One region of the Thioalkalivibrio sp. ALE19 genome, then DNA from elsewhere that is predicted to be linked to it. Evidence: riboswitches for the same ligand, from Rfam matches in the RefSeq annotation. Region 1 holds a riboswitch; each other region holds the start of a gene.
The links. Region 1 has a riboswitch for cobalamin ahead of F787_RS0112455 (hypothetical protein). Riboswitches for the same ligand answer to the same signal wherever they lie in the genome.
Positions count from the first base shown of each region.

Region 2: another riboswitch for cobalamin. It lies ahead of F787_RS0107105 (porin); the one in region 1 lies ahead of F787_RS0112455 (hypothetical protein).
Region 3: another riboswitch for cobalamin. It lies ahead of F787_RS0107000 (TonB-dependent receptor domain-containing protein); the one in region 1 lies ahead of F787_RS0112455 (hypothetical protein).

Region 1 covers NZ_AUAG01000033.1:6,859-12,526, reverse strand. The annotation lists gene F787_RS0112480 (complex I NDUFA9 subunit family protein) at 1-96, opposite strand, end outside; gene F787_RS0112475 (DUF99 family protein) at 174-740, shown strand; gene F787_RS0112470 (hypothetical protein) at 771-1,004, opposite strand; gene F787_RS0112465 (MFS transporter) at 1,105-2,343, opposite strand; gene F787_RS0112460 (rhodanese-like domain-containing protein) at 2,449-2,820, shown strand; gene F787_RS0112455 (hypothetical protein) at 2,916-3,161, opposite strand; cobalamin riboswitch at 3,342-3,596, opposite strand; gene F787_RS0112450 (hypothetical protein) at 4,093-4,584, shown strand; gene F787_RS0112445 (heme-binding protein) at 4,720-5,223, shown strand; gene F787_RS0112440 (DUF3634 family protein) at 5,266-5,604, opposite strand; gene F787_RS0112435 (universal stress protein) at 5,604-5,668, opposite strand, start outside.
Region 2 covers NZ_AUAG01000014.1:22,828-28,495, reverse strand. The annotation lists gene F787_RS0107110 (cytochrome-c peroxidase) at 1-895, opposite strand, end outside; cobalamin riboswitch at 1,065-1,296, shown strand; gene F787_RS0107105 (porin) at 1,423-2,538, shown strand; gene F787_RS0107100 (cytochrome c) at 2,558-3,124, shown strand; gene cobM (precorrin-4 C(11)-methyltransferase) at 3,328-4,092, opposite strand; gene F787_RS0107090 (cobalamin biosynthesis protein) at 4,092-4,520, opposite strand; gene F787_RS0107085 (bifunctional cobalt-precorrin-7 (C(5))-methyltransferase/cobalt-precorrin-6B (C(15))-methyltransferase) at 4,550-5,668, opposite strand, start outside.
Region 3 covers NZ_AUAG01000014.1:2,095-7,762, reverse strand. The annotation lists gene F787_RS0107010 (cobaltochelatase subunit CobN) at 1-1,093, opposite strand, end outside; gene F787_RS0107005 (cob(I)yrinic acid a,c-diamide adenosyltransferase) at 1,254-1,820, opposite strand; gene F787_RS0107000 (TonB-dependent receptor domain-containing protein) at 1,825-3,684, opposite strand; cobalamin riboswitch at 3,848-4,077, opposite strand; gene F787_RS0106995 (hypothetical protein) at 4,147-5,668, opposite strand, start outside.

The DNA of each region.
Region 1 (5,668 bases):
GATGCGCACGGCGTGCCCGGCATCGAGCAGCTGGTACACGATCATGCGGCCGAGAAAGCCGGTGCCGCCAAATACCGTGACCTGATCCGGGTCCATCGGGAGCCTCCTTCTGCTGGGCTTCGTGTGTATGAGAACGTGGAGCTGTACGACGGCGCGGGCAAACGGGGATACGCATGCCGGGACATCTATCGCACGTGGCGGGTTTTGATGATGCGCCGTTCGCGCGGACGTATCGTGGCGACGTGCTGGTGGTGGGCGCGGTGTTCGCCGGCACGCGGCTGGACGGCGTAGTGTCGAGCCGGGTGCGGCGCGACGGCGCCAATGCAACCAAACGTCTGGCCGCATGCGTGCTGGACAGCCCGTTCGCCCCGCAGCTGCACGCGATCCTGCTGCAGGGGATCGCCTTTGCCGGCTTCAACGTGGTGGACCTGCAGGCCCTGCACGAACGGACCGGCCTGCCCGTGATGGTCGTGGCACGCCGGCAACCCGACATGGAGGCCGTTCGACGGGCGTTGCTCGACCATGTCCCCGGAGGGGCCCGCAAGTGGCGGCTGATCGAGGCCGCCGGCGCGATGGAACCGCTGGCGGGGGTCCATGTCCAGCGCTGCGGGATCGAACCCGAAGCGGCGCGGCAGCTGCTGGAGGACCAGCGCGTCCACAGCCACCTGCCGGAGGCGCTGCGCGTCGCGCACATGATCGCCGGCGGGGTGACCGACGGGGCGAGCCGCCACCGTCCGTGAGCCTCTTGAGCCTTAAAGGCTTGCCGCCGACTACAGGCCGATCAGCTGGGCGTGCACGCCGCTGGCGGTGACCGTGTCGAGCAGGCGATGGCTGTTGATCCGCTCCGGGTCGTATTCGACCACGACCAGGTGCGGCTTCTCCTCGTGGCTGGATGCCGCCATCACGCCGCTCATCCCGCGCAGCTCGTCCTGGATGCGTTCGCGGGCCTCGGCGTCGATGGTCTCGTCGATGTGAATGGTTACATCGGCCATGTTGTTGCTCATGATGGCCTCCCGGGTTCGCCCCTCTGGCAAGTTCTTCCTTCGAAGATAGACGTTCGCACCGGATGCTGGGGTTCGGTCGCGCGGCCGGGGCCTTCGGGGGTCAGGCATCCGCCTCCGCGCGGTGGCGGCGGTACAGGCGCAGGGCCGCGAGCCCGACCAGCAGCGAGGCGGCTCCGCCGATGATGAATACGTGCGCGGGACTGACCCCGGCCGGGCCGGTGAGCCCCCAGAACAGCACCGGTGCCAGCAGCATCGCCCCGAACGACAGGAAGTTGCTCGCGGCGATGAAACGCCCGCGCCGTTCCTCCGGGCTGTGGCCCTGCAGGTAGGCGGTGATCGGCACGATGAAGAAGCCGGAGGCAACGCCGAGCAGGGCCATCAGCACCAGGGTGGCCGGGTAGCTGTCGGTCGTGAAAAACAGCAACGCGCTGATCAGGGCGGCCGCGATCATGCCGGCCGGGGCGTGGTGCATGGCGATGCTGCCGCGCGACAGATAGCCGGCGAGGATGCTGCCGGTGCCGATGCCCAGGGCCAGGGTGGTCAGGATGATGCCGGTGGCCAGCTCGCCCAGGCCCAGGTGCAGCTCGGCGAACAGCGGGACGTTCAGCTGATACAGCGTGCCCAGCGCCCAGAACCACGCGATACCGAGGACCACCAGGAACAGCACCCGCTGCGGCCGGATCTCGGCGATCGACTGCACCACGGTGGCGAACGGGTTCAGCCGGAACGGCGCCGGGTTGTTGATCGCGCGGGTGGGGGTGACGAAGAAGCTGGTGATCAGGCCGGTGAGCGACAGCGCCACGATCACCACCGCCGGGATCCACAGCGCCTCGCCGGCGAACTCCATCACGAAGCCGGCCAGCGCGGTGCCGAGGATGATCGCCAGGAAGGTCCACAGCTGGATGTGCCCGTTCGCGCGGGACAGCTGCGCGTAGCGCACGATCTCCGGGAGGATGCCGAACTTCACCGGGCTGAAGAAGGTGCTCTGCAGGCCCATCAGGAACACCGTTACCAGCAGACCGGGGAAGTAATCGATGATCAGCATGAGCGCGGCGGTCAGCAGCACCACGGCCTCGGCCGAGCGGGTGGCGACGATCACCGCCTTCTTGCTGTAGCGGTCGGCGATGTAGCCGGCCCACGGCGAGAACAGCACGAACGGCAGCAGGAACACGAACCCGACCAGGCTGTAGTAGAACGTGCCTTCGCCCTCGGCAACGAACTCGCGCAGGGCGATGAAGATGACGACCAGGCGGAAGAAGTTGTCGTTGAGGGCGTTGATGAAGACCGTCGCCATGTGGGCGACGAAGCCCGGCCTGCGGACGTCGGAAGTGTCGGTCATGTTGGCACCACCGGAGGTATCGCGCACGAGTACCGCTCAGGTTGCGGTCTCCGGCGGCCTGCCGGCAAGCTCGAATTACCTCTCCACCATACCCGAGGAATCGTCATGAGCCGTTTCGAAGAACGCATCACCCGTCTGGAACAGACCCTGCCGCACGTGGAGCCGGCGGAGCTGGCGCGCTGGCGGGAGGCCGGCGAACCGCTGCTGCTGGTGGACGTGCGCCAGCCGGAAGAGGCGCAGGGAGCGTCCATTGAGGGGGCCGTGAATATCCCCCGGCCCAAGCTGGAGGCCAGCATCGAGTCCCATCTGGAGGATCCGGCGCAGCCCGTGGTGGTGTTCTGTGGCGGGCGCGGGCGCTCCCATCTGGTGGCCGAGAGCCTGCGCGCGATGGACATCGACGCCCGCGTGCTGCGCGGCGGATCGGCAGCCTGGCAGGAATACTGCGCGGAGTCCGGTTCCAGTCCGCACCCGGGGTAGTCCTCCGTATGAGCAATGTGGTGACAGAAACGACATGAAAACCGTGGGAAGGACTGCCCATAAAGGCAGCCCTCCCGGTCCCCGGACCAGATGTTCTAGAAGTCGTACCGGACCCCGGCGTGGAGGAAGCGGCCGGGATCCGCCGCCAGCGAACTTTCATTGTCGGCATCGAACAGGTTGTCGATCCCGCCGCGCAGGCTGACGTCCTCCCAGGCCGCCGGCGCGTACTCCACGTTCAGACTGGTCAGGGTGAACGAGCGATCCCATTCGTCCCCGGCCACGCGTACCTCATCCACGTAGCGGCTGCGCAGCTGCAGGCGCAATCTTCCGTGGGCGTCCACAGCGCGCTCGCCACCATGGTGAGTTCCGGCGTGTCGGTCAGGGTCTCGCCGCTGTCCCGATCGATCGCATCCATCCAGGTGCCCCCCCCCCCCCCAAGCGCAGCTCCACCTGAGACTTGAAGTCCGCCCAGGCGCAGGTCGCCGGCGATGCCGATTCGCCCGGTGATACCGCTCCCCACGGTTCTCCGTTGTCCTCCGGGCCGGTCTCCGGGCTTGCGGGCTGGAGCCGTTGGCTCCGGGGCAGACCACCTTCCCGCGAAGTACGCCCTGAACGGACGCGTTCTTCGCAGTGGTTCGCGAGGGTCTGCCGTGACCCGCCTACCGTTGCGGGGGCAGCGCCGGACTTGTGCGCAGGTCGAGGCCGGGCACGCACCGGACTTCCCGTTTCACTCGTCGTCGGGATGGCGACGAAGCACCCGGGGGAGACGGAATATTAGTGATGGCTAATGTGTGGTGTCAAACCAACAGTGTCCGGGTGACCCACGGTCGTGGCGGCCAGTGCCTGGCATGTGGTTTGCTTCGGGATCCGATCGGACGGATTTAAAAAAGGGCCGCCGGGTCGGTGCGGGGGGCACCGAGAGCCGACGGCAAAATCCAGAAGAGATGGAGGAGAGAAGGGGCCAGGGGCCCCTGCATGGCGAACCGACGCTGAGCTGCCGTCGACTCGACAATGGGAATTATACACGGCCGCAAATTGGAATCAATCCATATTCGAAAATTTTTTGGAGATAATTTTCCCCTTTTGACAGTGACTTGCGAGCGTTCGGGTGTCACAGGTGGCATTTTCATTTATTAGTGACTGCCAATATTCGCAGTTTGAGTGGTCAGCTGATCGGCGGCATCGGCATGTGGCCGCGTCATGGCGGGAAATACGAGTTGGCAGGGAGATTGCTTCTTCCGGGCAGGATCATCAGCAAGAGGCCGACAGACCATGACGATGCACCTGAGAATGATCGATTGCGGCGGTCACCTGGACGCCGAAGCCCGCAAGCAGCACGAGCGTGAGCAGGTGGTCTTTCAGCGCCTGCTGGAGTCCCACGACGCAATCCGGAGGGAGCTGGAGTTCATCGAGGGTGGTACCCGGACGGTGACGACGGCAACGGATCCGGAACTCGCCGCGCTGCTGCGGGTGCACGTGCCGGAACTGCATCGGCGGCTGCGCGAGAGCGCACACTTGCGTGACCGTGATCCGCTGTATCGCACCCTTTTCGAGCAGCGCGGGCGCATCGAAGTGCACGTGGAAGAGCGCCCGGACGGCGTGGTGGTGGACGAGGTCAGCGAGGACCCGGATCTGGCGCACAAGCTGCGCGAGCACGCCACGCAGGTGAACACCTTCGTCCTGGCGGCGCGCGAGCTCGCTCGCCAGTACCCGCCGGTGATGGCCGATGATGCGGCGCCCGAGCGGGTTGGCCGGGTGGCCTGAAGGCGGTCGACCGCGCCGGTTGCGGAAACCGTTGAGCCGGACCGGAACGTGGCGGGCGTCCCGAAACGGAGCTTGCCAAATCCCCGAACGGCACCTACAAGAATGGGTGGAGTCCACACAACCCTGGAGGTTGATATGTCCCCATCCATTCGTTCAGCACTGTTGGCCGGCGGCCTGATGACTCTGGCCGCCGCGCCCGTTCATGCCGATTCGGCCACGTTCAACACCCCCAGCCTGACACCCGAAATCGCGACCAAGGCCGTCGAGGCCGCGGTGGATGCCTGTCGTGATCGCAACGCACAGGTAACCGCAGCGGTGGTCGACCGCTTCGGGACCACTCAGGCTCTCAAGCGGGATCGGTTCGCCGGTCCGCACACCGTCGGCACTGCACAGAGCAAGGCCTGGACGGCGGTCAGCTTCCGTACCGATACGCTGGAGCTGCGCGATGATGCCTTCCCGGGCGAGGTCAGCTACGGCATCCAGCACCTGCCCAACGTCACCATCCTCGGCGGCGGCGCTCAGGTCACCTCCGACGGGCGCATCGTCGCGGGCATCGGGGTGTCGGGCAGTCCCAGCGGCGAGGTCGACCACCAGTGCGCCATGGATGCGATCGACGCCATCCAGGACGATCTGCTCTGACGGTGCATTATCCGGCCCTGCCCGTACCGGGGAGGGCCGGTTTCAGCGGCGCTTCTTGCGCCCGCGCCGGCGGCGGCCGACCTTGACCCGCTCCGCCGCGGCCTGCAGATGCGCACGGGCCTCTTCCGGCACACGGCGCGAACAGCGCACGCGAACGCCGTCGCGGCCACGCACCGCGGTGATCCTGCCGCCCTGCAGCCCGTGGCGGCTGACTACCTCGCGCACCGCGTGCAGGAAATTGCGCGGCGGATCCCCGCGGGTGGTGTGCACGCTGCCGTCTTCTTCGATCACCACGCTGAACAGGATGCTCACCTGCCATACCAGCAGAACGGCGGCGATGATCAGAAAGCCGATCATCAGCACAAAGGCGATGAACATCATCAGCGCAGCACGAAGACCGAAACCGGGAGGCGCCGGGCGAGCTCACCCGCATTCGAACTGATCA
Region 2 (5,668 bases), on a different contig from region 1:
CCTGACCCATGATTTCAATGGCTTCCTTCAGGGTCTCGGTCTCGCCATTGTTCATGTAGGGGTAGGTCAGGGCCACGTTGCGCAGCGTCGGGGTCTTGAAGGCGTACTTGTCGCGTTCCTCCCCGGTCACCAGATAGCGCCCCTTGTCCTCGGAACCCGGCACCTGGATCTGGTGGAAATTCGAGTCCGTCAGCGCCGGGCCGCGATGGCAGGCCACGCAGCCGTTATCCGCGAACAGGGCCATGCCGCGCTTCTGCTGCTCGCTCATCGCGTCCTCGTCACCCACCAGCCAGCGGTCCAGATCGGAGTTCGGCGTATTCAGGGTACGCTGGAACGAGGCCAGGGCCTTGGCCACGTGATCGGTGTTCACGACGTTGTCGCCGTCATAATCCGGGTACGCCGCATCGAACATCTCGATGTACTCGGGGAAGTCCTCCAGGCGCGCGATCGCCTCTTCCAGCGGCATGGCCATCTCCACCGCATCCTGGATCGGACCCAGGGCCTGACCTTCCAGGTCATCCTCGCGGCCATCCCAGAACTGGGCCTCGAAGAACCCGGAGTTCAGCACCGTCGGACTGTTGCGTTCGCCCACCTGGCCGGCATGCCCAACGGCACGCGGGATGCGATCGGCCCAGCCCAGCGCGGGGTTGTGGCAGGTGGCGCAGGAGATCACGCCCGAGCTGGAGATGCGCGGCTCGAAGAACAGGAACTTGCCCAGCTCCACCTTCTCGTCGGTCAGGGAATTGTCGGCCGGGATCGGCGGCAGGGCCGGCAGCGGCTCGAACATGTCGCGGTATTGATCGTAATCGCCGGCGAACGTCGGGGCGGAGAGGCCCAGTGCCACGGCCGTACAGGCCGAGACGAGCAGCCCCCGGAAAATGCGCTTCTTCTGCATGGTTCGCTCCTTTTTATTGGTCTGGATGCGGCCCGGCTGCAAACCGTCACCACATGGACTCAGTCTAAAAGAAACATCCCCCGTCACAGGCCGGCCGGCGGTGTAATCCTGCATAACCTTGATACAGATCAACCCGGCTCCGCCCTTGCCCGCGTGACGGGACGCGGTTACAGTCCGCCCGCCTTCAGGTGCCCCGGCCCACGACGCCGGGGATAATCGGGAAGCCGGTGCGTGAATCGACGTTCGCAATGCCGGCACTGCCCCCGCAACGGTAGGCGAAGACAGGCGGATCCAGTGCCACTGCGGCGCATCCACGGGATGCCCGCGGGAAGGCGATCCGCCCGGGATGTCCTGCATCCCCTTCGCGAGTCCGGAGACCGGCCTGGAGGAAACCCGACGCCGCGGCGGGCGGCCGAGCGGGACGGGGCCGGTGTGTCCGCCCCCTTCCCCCCTGCTCCCTTGCCCGACTGCCGGCGTCGTTTCATCCACGGCGTGCGGGGTCGCACGTCCAGGGGAGCAACACAACAATGAAAAGCACCCAACCTCAGCCGGGGCGGCCTGCCGTCCCGGCCCTGGCCACCCTGTGCCTGGTGACGGCCGCGGGCATTGCGCCGGCGCAGGCCGGTTTCGAAATCGGCGACGCGGAAGACGGCCTGCAGGTCACCCTGGAGCCGCTGATCCAGGGCCGCTACAGCTACGAGTATGATCCGGACGGCTCCAGCAGCGAGTTCGATTTCCGCCGCGCCTGGCTGGACACCTCGGGCACCCTGTTCCACCCAGAACTGAGCTTTCGCCTGCAGTCGGATTTCAGCAGCGGCGAGCTGTCCATGCGTGACGTCTGGCTGGAGTACGGCCCGGGCGAACACCTGGGCCTGCGGGTGGGCCAGTTCACCGTGCCCTTCGGTCTGGCGCGGGACATCGGCGGCCCCAACCGCCTGTTCACCGAACTGAGCATCGCCGGCAACCAGTTCGAGATCCCGGCCGGACGCGATACCGGGCTCGCCCTGCTGGGTGGCGCGGGCGACGACCGCGCCTGGGCGGTCGGGATATTCGATGGCCGCGGCCGTCTCGATCAGCGCGACGACCGGCCCTCCACCTCCGGGCACCTGTTCAGCGCCCGCGTCGCCTGGGCTCCGGTGGGATCGGTCCCGCGCGACAACACCACGGTGGGCCGGGCCGTGGAGCGAACCGTAGCCCTGGGCGCCGGCCTGCAGGCCGCCAGCCGCAACCACCTGCGCGACTGGAGCCGCGGGCAGGAAGACACGGTGGACCGGCAGCGCGCCGACTGGGTCACCGCCACCGCCGACGCGGTGGTCAAGTTCGGCCATACCTCGCTGTCGCTGGCGGCCTTCCGCCGCGATGTATCCCCCGACCGCACCGCGAGCTACCACGACCTGGGGGCCGAGCTGGAACTGGCGCAGGCGCTGCCGCTGGAGGGCCTCGAGCTCGCCGCCCGCCACGCGGTACTGCGCCACGACGCCGGCGACGACCTGGACGGGGACGAGCGCTGGCAGCGCGAATGGGGCGCCGGCCTCAACTGGTACCACCGGGGGCAGCGGCAGAAGACCCAGCTCATGTGGCTGGACCGCGACACCGACACCTCGAACTGGCAGCTGCACCTGCAGCACCAGTTCCGCTTCTGAACAAACAGGGAGAATCGCCATGAAACGGATGCCATCCACGCGCCGGCCGCTGACGGCCGGCCTGTCGCTGGCCCTGCTGCTCGCAGCGACCGGTACCGCCGGCGCGGAAGACGAGATCAGCGTGCCGATGCCGGGCCCCTGGGGCGAAGACTACGCGGAGACCCTGGACGATCCGGCCGGTGTGGACGCCACCGAGGCCTTCCAACGCTTTCGGCAGCAGAGCATGCAGGGGACCTCGGCCACCTACCGCAGCATCGAGCAGATCCTGCGCTACGACGCACCGTTCGCCGAACGTCTGCCCGAGCTGGCCGACGAACTCGCGAGCGGGGCCGACGACATCGACACCTGGTTCGCCCGCGAGACACCGGCGCCCGACGGCGAACCCGGGGCCCTGCCCGCGGCCTGGGAGGACCCGGTGTTCGCCGAGTACAAGGCGGCCTACCGCGAGGCGACCACCGAGCTGCAGCGCAAGGTGGAGTCGGCCAACGACCTGGAGGACGAGGACTTTAAGCTACGCGCCACCGAGGCCCTGAACGGCGTGCGCCACCAGTGCCTCGCCTGCCACGACAACTTCCGCCGCCGCTGAACCACGCGGGAAAACGCGGAAACCGGGGCCGCCGCCCGGCGGTCCCTTTCCGTTATCCTGACCAGGAGCGCCCCGCCTTCGCCTGCAAGCAGGCTCCTACAAGTTCGCGACGATGTAGGAGCCTGCTTGCAGGCGAAAAGGCCCGTGCCCCACAACTTCCACCGGAGTCATTCCTGCCTGCGGAAGATCGGCGGCACCGCCGCTCAGTCCCCGTCCATGCCGCGGTAACGGCGCACATGCGCCGGGTCGTACAGCGCACTGTCGCGGAAATCGCCCGGGTCCAGCGCCGGGCCCACCAGGATCAGCGCCGAGCGCCGCGTGGTCAGGGCCTGCGCCCGTTCCGCGATATTTCCCAGCGAACCGCGCACCACGGTCTCGTCCGGCCAGCTGGCGCGAAACACGACCGCCACCGGGCAGTCGCAGCCATAGTGCGGCCGCAGGTCCTCGACCACGGTCTCGATATTGTGTAGCGACAGGTGGATCGCGAGGGTCGCCCCGGTGGCGGCAAAGCTCGCCAGCCGTTCGCGCTCCGGCATGGAGGACGCCCGTCCCGGCGTGCGCGTCAGCACCACCGACTGCGCCACCTCCGGCACCGTCAGTTCCCGCCCCAGGGTCGCGGCGGCGGCGGAGAATGCCGGCACGCCGGGCGTGATGCTGTACTCGATCCCGGCCGCCTCCAGCCGACGGATCTGCTCGCCCAGCGCGCTGTAGACCGAAAGATCGCCGGAGTGCAGGCGCGCCACGTCCTGGCCCGCCGCGTGGGCCCGTTCGATCTCCTCCATGATCGCGTCCAGCGTCAGTGGCGCGGTGTTGACCACGCGCGCCCCCTCCGGGGCATGTTCCAGCACCGCCTCCGGCACCAGCGAACCGGCATACAGGCACACCGGGCAGGCCGCGATGCGATCGCGCCCGCGCAAGGTCAGCAGATCGGCCGCACCCGGCCCCGCTCCGACAAAATGAACCGTCATCACCCCTCCTCGAAAAGCTCGTCCGTCCCGTTCACCATGCGCACCGCGACCGCGCAGCTCGCCCGCGCGGAGAGCCGCCGCGGCAGCAGCAGGCGCGCCCCGTCGCCGGCCACCGCCAGCGCCGCCGCCTCCGCCACCGAACCGACCCCGGCGACGGCACGCGAGCGCGCCGAGTCCGTGGACAGGGCCGCGTTGCGCGCGGCCAGCGCGGCCGCCGACGCGAACACCGGCTCCAGCTCCAGGTCGCGCGCGGCCGTCCACAGCACCGGGCTGTCGCCCTTGTGCCCCGGGGCCGCCAACTGCCGGATCTCGATCGCCTCGCCGCCCCCCGCCCGCAACCCGGCGTGCGCCTCGGCCAGCACCTCGCGGACCAGTGCCTCCAGCTCGCCGGCCGTGCAGGCCGAGGCGAAGCCGACGCCGGGGGTCACCCGGACATGCGCCCCGCTCGGCGTTTCCCTCAGCTCCGGCGCAGCGACCACAGGGTCACCGGCCGCAACGGCTGCCAGCCGGCCATGCCGCCCAGCGGCTCCGCGCGGCTGACGTTGATACGCGTGAGCTCGCCGCCGTGGCGCTCGTGCGCCGCCGCCAGCACCGCGTCCCCTTCCACGGTCACGCTGCTGGCGACCAGCCGCCCGCCCGGGCGCAGTTGGCCGATGCAGTGCTCGACCAGCCCCGGCGTGGTCAGCCCGCCACCGATGAAGATCGCATCGGGTGGCGGCAGGTCCTCCAGTGCCCCCGGCGCCCGCCCGTGGATGCACCGCAGCGCCGGCACCCCCAGCGTGCTCGCGTTGCGCGCGATGCGTTCCAGGCGCTCCGCGCGCGGCTCGATGGCCACGGCGGTGTTGGCCGGATCCGCCAGCATCCACTCGATGCCGATGGCACCGGAGCCCGCGCCCACGTCCCACAGCCGCTCGCCGCGTCCGGGCGCCAGCAGGGCCAGCGCCACCGCCCGCACCTCGCGCTTGGTGATCTGTCCGTCCTGCTCGAACTGCGCCTCCGGCCGGCCGGCACTGGCGGCCAGCACCTGCGCCGCCGGATCGGCCCGGCATTCCAGCGCCACGGTGTTCAGCGCCTCGATCGCGACCTCCGGCCAGGCCCCGGCGCGCGCGCGGACGACCGCCTCGCGGTCCGCGCCCAGCGACTGCAATACGGTCAGGGTGGAATCGCCGAAGCCGAGCCCGGTCAGCCAGTGCGCCAGTTCCGCCGGGGTATCCCCGTCGCGGCTCAGGATCAGCAGTCGCGCGCCGTCATGCAGCCAGGGCCGCAGCGCCTCCATCGGCCGGCCGTGCACCGACAGGCAGCGGGTCTGCTGCAGCGGCCAGCCCATGCGCGCGGCGGCCAGGCTGAACGCCGAGGGCGCCGGCCAGACACAGGTCTGCGCGACCGGAAAACGCCGCATCAGGGTCGCGCCCACCCCGAACCAGAAGGGGTCGCCGCTGGCGAGCACGCACAGCGGCTGCCCGGCGCGCGCCTCGATCCAGTCCAGCGCGGTCTCCAGCGGCGACGGCCACACCAGCCGCTCCTGCCCCGGCCGCTCCGGCAGCATCTCCAGATGCCTGGCGCCGCCGATCACCGT
Region 3 (5,668 bases), on a different contig from region 1:
GCTGGCTCACGCCCTGCAGTTCGGGCATGGCCACCTGGTAGTGGATGCTGTCCCAGGGGATGCCGTCATGCGCGACCCGCCATTCGTCCTCACTGCGCGAGGCCAGGCGCAGGCCCTTGACCACCGGCACGTCCAGCTCGCCCAGCGCCCCGGCAACCGCCTCGCGGTTACCGCCGCCCCCGATCACGAAGTCCTGCAGGGAGACGATGCCGGCGAGATCGGCGGGTGCCGCCGACTGCGCCAGGTCCTCCACCGCCTGCCGGCTGGCGCCGCCCCAGCGCGCCAGCACGCCGAAGCACTGCAGATCGCGCGATTCCAGCGCGTCGCAGGCGGCATCCAGCAGTGCACGGTCGCCCGGCCGGTCGCCGGTGTCCAGGTCCAGCAGGGCGACCGCCGGGCGTTCATCCAGATCCATTGCGGCGGCGTCATCCACCGCGCGGCCGTCGTGGTAGAAGCGGATGGTCTCGCGCGGATCGGGCTGCGGCACGTCGATGTCGTGGCCGGCCTCGGCGGCCAGCCAGCGCATCAGGCCCTCCATGCTCTCCGGCGTACGCCCCTGGTAATACGCCCGGCCGGTGAGCCAGCCGGCCTGCTCGGGGAACGCCTGCCGCTGCTCCCGCAGGTGTTCGCGCGGATCCTCGTCGGCATCCGGATTGACCGCCAGCTCGGTCCGCTCGTCCGCTTCCATGCCGGCCAGCACGCGCTCGCCCCGCAACCGGGTCAGCGCCGTCAGCTGCCGGTCGCTGTTGATCGCCAGCAGCGGCACTTCGGCATCCGGACCGCGCTCGCGCAGCAGCCGCGTCAGCCGGCCGACCTCGTCGCCCAGCACCGCCGCCACCAGCACGGCGTCCGCGTCCTCCCACAACGCGGTGACCTCGGAGTCATCCTTGTCGGCCAGCTGCTCCGGGGTGCGCAGGCGCACGTCGGATTCGGGGAAGGCCTCGAGGAAACGATGCGCCCCGGCCGTGACCTCGGCGGCGGAGCGATCCGAGACGATGCCGAGGATATGCGGGGACGCTTCCGTCTCCGCCGCCGGAACCCCCGGCAGCAGCAGCGCCAGCAACAGGGGGTAGCGTTTTTTCCATGTACTCATCATTCAACACCCGGATACGTGCACACACTGCCGCCGGGACACTCGAGGCGTCCCGACGGAGCGTGAAGAAAAGGAGATCGGCCGCGGGTCGCGTCAGCGTCGCGGCACTGTTGTCGATCGGGGCCTTCGCGGATCCGCCGTCACGGCGCCGCGGGCAGAATCAGCCGCCGGAGGCCTCGCGCCGAGCGGCGGGCTGCCACAGGACCTCGGAACCGTTTTCGTGGCGCGCCAGCACCCGGCACAGCACGAACAGCAGATCCGACAGGCGGTTGAGGTAGGCCAGCGAGCTGGGCCGCAGGGCCTCGTGGTGATTGACCGCGACCAGCCGCCGCTCGGCGCGGCGGCATACGGTGCGGGCAATATGGCAATCCGCAGTGGCCGGGCCGCCCCCCGGGAGGATGAACTCCTCCAGCGGCGGCAGCTCGGCATTGAAGCCTTCGAGCTCGACATCGAGGCGCTCCACCGACGCCTCCGGCAGCGCCTGATGCCCCGGCACCGCCAGCTCCGCGCCCAGGTCGAACAGCTCATGCTGCACCCGGGCGAGGGAACCCCGCACGTCCTCGGGCAACGCGTGCACCAGCACCCGACCGATCACGCTGTTCAGCTCGTCCACGTCACCAAAGGCCTCGACCCGGTGGCTGTCCTTGTCCACGCGCGAGCCGTCACCCAGACCGGTACGCCCCTCGTCACCCGTGCGGGTCGCGATCCTCGACAGTCGATTGCCCATGACCTTACCTCTGCTGCTGATAACGCAGTTTCACGAACGCAGCGCGGCCCGGGGTATTGAAACCACCCTGGGTCTCGTAATCCCGGTCGAAGACGTTGGTCAGGGAACCTTCGACCGTCCATTCGGGGTCGAGGGCATACGCCGCACGCAGGTTCATGGTGCCGTAGCCCGAAAGCCGTTCTTCGTTGCTGGCATCGTCGTAAGTCCGGCTACGGGCGAGGATCGTACCGCCCACGGAGAAATCGCCAATTTGACGATCCAGATCGAAGCGGGCCGAGACCGGCGCCCGGCGCGCCAGCTCATTCCCCGTGTCCCGGTCCTCGGCGTCCAGCAGGGTCAGCGACACCCGCGAATTCCACGGGCCAAGGTCATGCCCACCTTCGATTTCCATTCCTTGAATCCGCGCGTTTTCGACGTTGCCTGGCTCATAGACATCACTAAACGGATTGCCATCATCACAATTCGCCACGCAGCGGTTCACAATAAGGTCATCGACCCTGGTTTCGAACACCGCCACATCCACATAGGCAAGACTGGCTGAATACCTCCCGCCCAGTTCAAATGTTCCCGATTCTTCCGGGGCAAGGTCCGGATTACCTCGGAACCACCCCTCATCGGGCCAGTAAAGGTCATTGAAGGTCGGCGCCTTGAAGGCGGTGCCATAGCTGGCGCGCAGCCGCAGAGCGTCGGTAGCCTGCATGCCCCAGGCGACCTGACCGGTGGTCTTGTCACCGAACTGCTCGTTGTCGTCGTAGCGCAGCGAGCCTTCCAGATCATGGTTGCCGAGCTCGGTGCGCACGACTGAATAGACGCCTACGTTGTAGCGCGAATCCTCATCAAAATCTTCGTTACTGTCGACCCGATCTTCGTAGGCATCCACCCCGGCGATCAGGTCGGTGCGTTCACCCAGGCGGACATCGTTACGCCAGGTCAGCTGATCCCGCCGGGTGTCGAAACGGGAGTCGGCAACCCCGTTTTCGAAATTTTCGTTTTCGTCACGGCTTTGAGCATAGGCAAGCTCCGTATCCCATTGCTCCAGGACCGGGAAACGGACTCCGGCCTGCACTGCCCCGTGAACAAAATCCGTCTCATCCGTACTGAAAGCGTCGACTTCAGTGTTACCTTCGGAATAGAGGAGATTGCCGAAGAGTTCGATCCCGTTGTCGAGGCGGTGAGCAACCTTGCCGGCCAGCGAGGTGTTGTCATAGCCGTCGGGATCGTCATCACCCATGTCATCCTGGACATTGATGCCTTCGGTGTCATACATGCTCACGGACAGGCTGTAATCGGTGCGTCCGGTGCCGCCGGCCACGCCGAGCCCGGCCTCCCAGGTGCTGAAGCTGCCGGCGCCGAGGAAGGCATTGACCCGCGGCGGCCCTTCGCGGCCCGCGCGGCTGAAGACCTGGGTCACCCCGCCGATGGCATCGGAGCCGTAGATGGAGGTGCGCGGCCCGCGCACGATCTCCACGCGGTCGATCTCCTCGGGCGGCAGGAACTGCCAGCTGGCACCGCCGGTGGTGGCCGACCCCATGCGCACGCCGTCGATCAGCATCAGGTGGTGATCGGATTCGGTGCCGCGCAGACGGACGCTCGACTGCTTGCCGAACGGACCGGCGCTGGAGACCGAGACCCCGGCGCGTCCCTCCACCAGATCGGTGAACTGGCGCGGCTGCAGGCGCTCGATCTCTTCGCGGTCGATGACGGTCACCGAGGCGAGGGCCTCGTCGACGGTCTGGCTGAGACGGGTCGCGGTGACCTGAACGGGTTCCAGGGTCGCGGAATCGGGGCTGGTACCCGGCGCTTCGTCGGCCACGGCCGGGGACACGGCTGCAACGATGGCTGCGGAAAGGATACTGCGTTTCATGTCTTCGGATCTCCCGGCGAGCCGCCCGCACGCCGCTGGTTCACGGGGATCGCGCCGGCGCGAGGGATGAAGACGAGGAACGCATTCCCGGCGGGAAACGGGTACGGGGACCCGTGGCGGGAACGGTCATCCGTCTCGCACGCCCTCCGCGTGCCGCACGACCATTCCCCGGCCGGTCTCCGGGCTGACGAGCGGGAGATTCCCGGCGGGCGGCGCCTTCCCGTGTCCATGACACAGTGGCATTCGGCCGCCAGCCTCGAGGATCCACTGCCGAAGGACTCCGGAATGGATCCGCGCTCGATCACCGTTGCGGGGGCAGCGCCGGACTCGCGCCGAAGCGGCGCTCACCGGACTTCCCGTTTAACCCGGCGGCGAAACCGCCAGGGCACCGAGGAACGGGGCGCAGGGTACATGAGGGCCCCCTGATTTTCCACCCGCGTTCTCCGGCCGACCGCACGGCGTTCAGTTCTGCCGCACCTCCTCGGCCTGGCGATAGCGGGCGCCACGACGCAGCAGGCGGCCCCATTCCTTGTCCTGGACCATCGCGTCGAATTCCGGCGAGCGCTCGGCACGCAGGGCCACCGGGTGGGACTCGTCCCCGGTGTTCTGCGCCAGCATCGCCAGGCGCTCGGGGTTGGCCCCGTAGTGGGTCTCGAGAAAGCTGCGCATGCCGTCGGTCAGCGGCAGGTGGTAGACCCGGGTCAGGCGCAGCGCGAGCCACTCCGCCGCGCGCCCGAGGTCCTGACGGACCATGCGCACCATGGCGGAGCCCAGCCCGGCCTTGGCGTCGGCGCTCATGCCCACGTACAGCCCGCCGAGATAGGCCGCGGGGCTGGAATAGATCGCCCGCTGGATACTGGGGTTGCTCAGCTCCACCAGCGGGTCGAGCAGCAGCGCCAGCTGGATGCCGATACGCTTGGCGGTATCGCCGTCCAGCGGCTTCTTGCCGAAGAAGATGAAATCGCCCTCGCGCCGGATCTGCAGCTCCTCGAGATATTCGCACAGACCGTCGGCCAGCCGGATCTTCTGATCATCGTCCAGTTCGATCAGCTCCTCCGACACCCGGATCCGCCGGGCCGAACGCTTCTGCCAACGCTGAGCACCCTTGCGGTCCCGTTCGCGCCGGCGCAGGTTTTCCCAGCGTTCCACCGCATTGGCGTAACGGCTCTGCGCCTGCATCAGGCGGTCCCGGGCTTCACGCAGTTCTTCCACCTGCGACATCGCGGCACCGAGGATACGGCCGTCGGGGCTCTTCACGTCCGGCTCCGCCTCCAGCATGGTCCGCAGGCCGGCCAGCACCTGCTGTCCCATGACCGGCAGGGGTTCGCGCAGATGCTGCTGGGTGATGCCACTGGTCTCGCTCTGCGCCAGCAGCATCCCCAGCGAGCGGAGACGGCTGATCACCCCGGCCTGGGCCACGCGGAAGCGGTTGCTCTGGTATTCCAGCCGGTCCAGCGCCCGGCCCAGCTGCCAGGGCCCCGACCATTCGAAACTCAGGCGCTTGATCTGGCGCCCGTTGACCAGCTCGAAGGCGAGCACGAAGATCGCCTGGACATCATCCAGGGTGCAGCGCGTAAGGTCATCCGCATCCGCCGCGGAGAACAGGCGTTCGAGAAACTGGTCGATGCGGCGCACGCCGTCCTCGCGCGTCGGCGCGACCCCGCGCAGGCGGTCACGCAGCAGCTCGGCGAGATCCGAATCCTCGGCGTGCAGCCGCTCCAGCGCGGCCATGCGCGCGTCGGCGGTGGCCTCCACCAGGTCCGCGACCCGCGCATGCAGCCCCAGACGCCGATAGATCTCGATCTGCTCGGCGGTAGAGGCCAGCGTCGGGTCGCCGGTCATTTCGCGCACCGCGACCGCCACCGCCTCCGGGGAGACCTCCACCTCGTGCAGCAGCACCGCCGCCGACTGGCGCCGCCGCATGTCCGGCGTCATCTCGCCCATGGCCAGGTCACGGGTCGCGAACAGCAGATCCGGCAGCAGA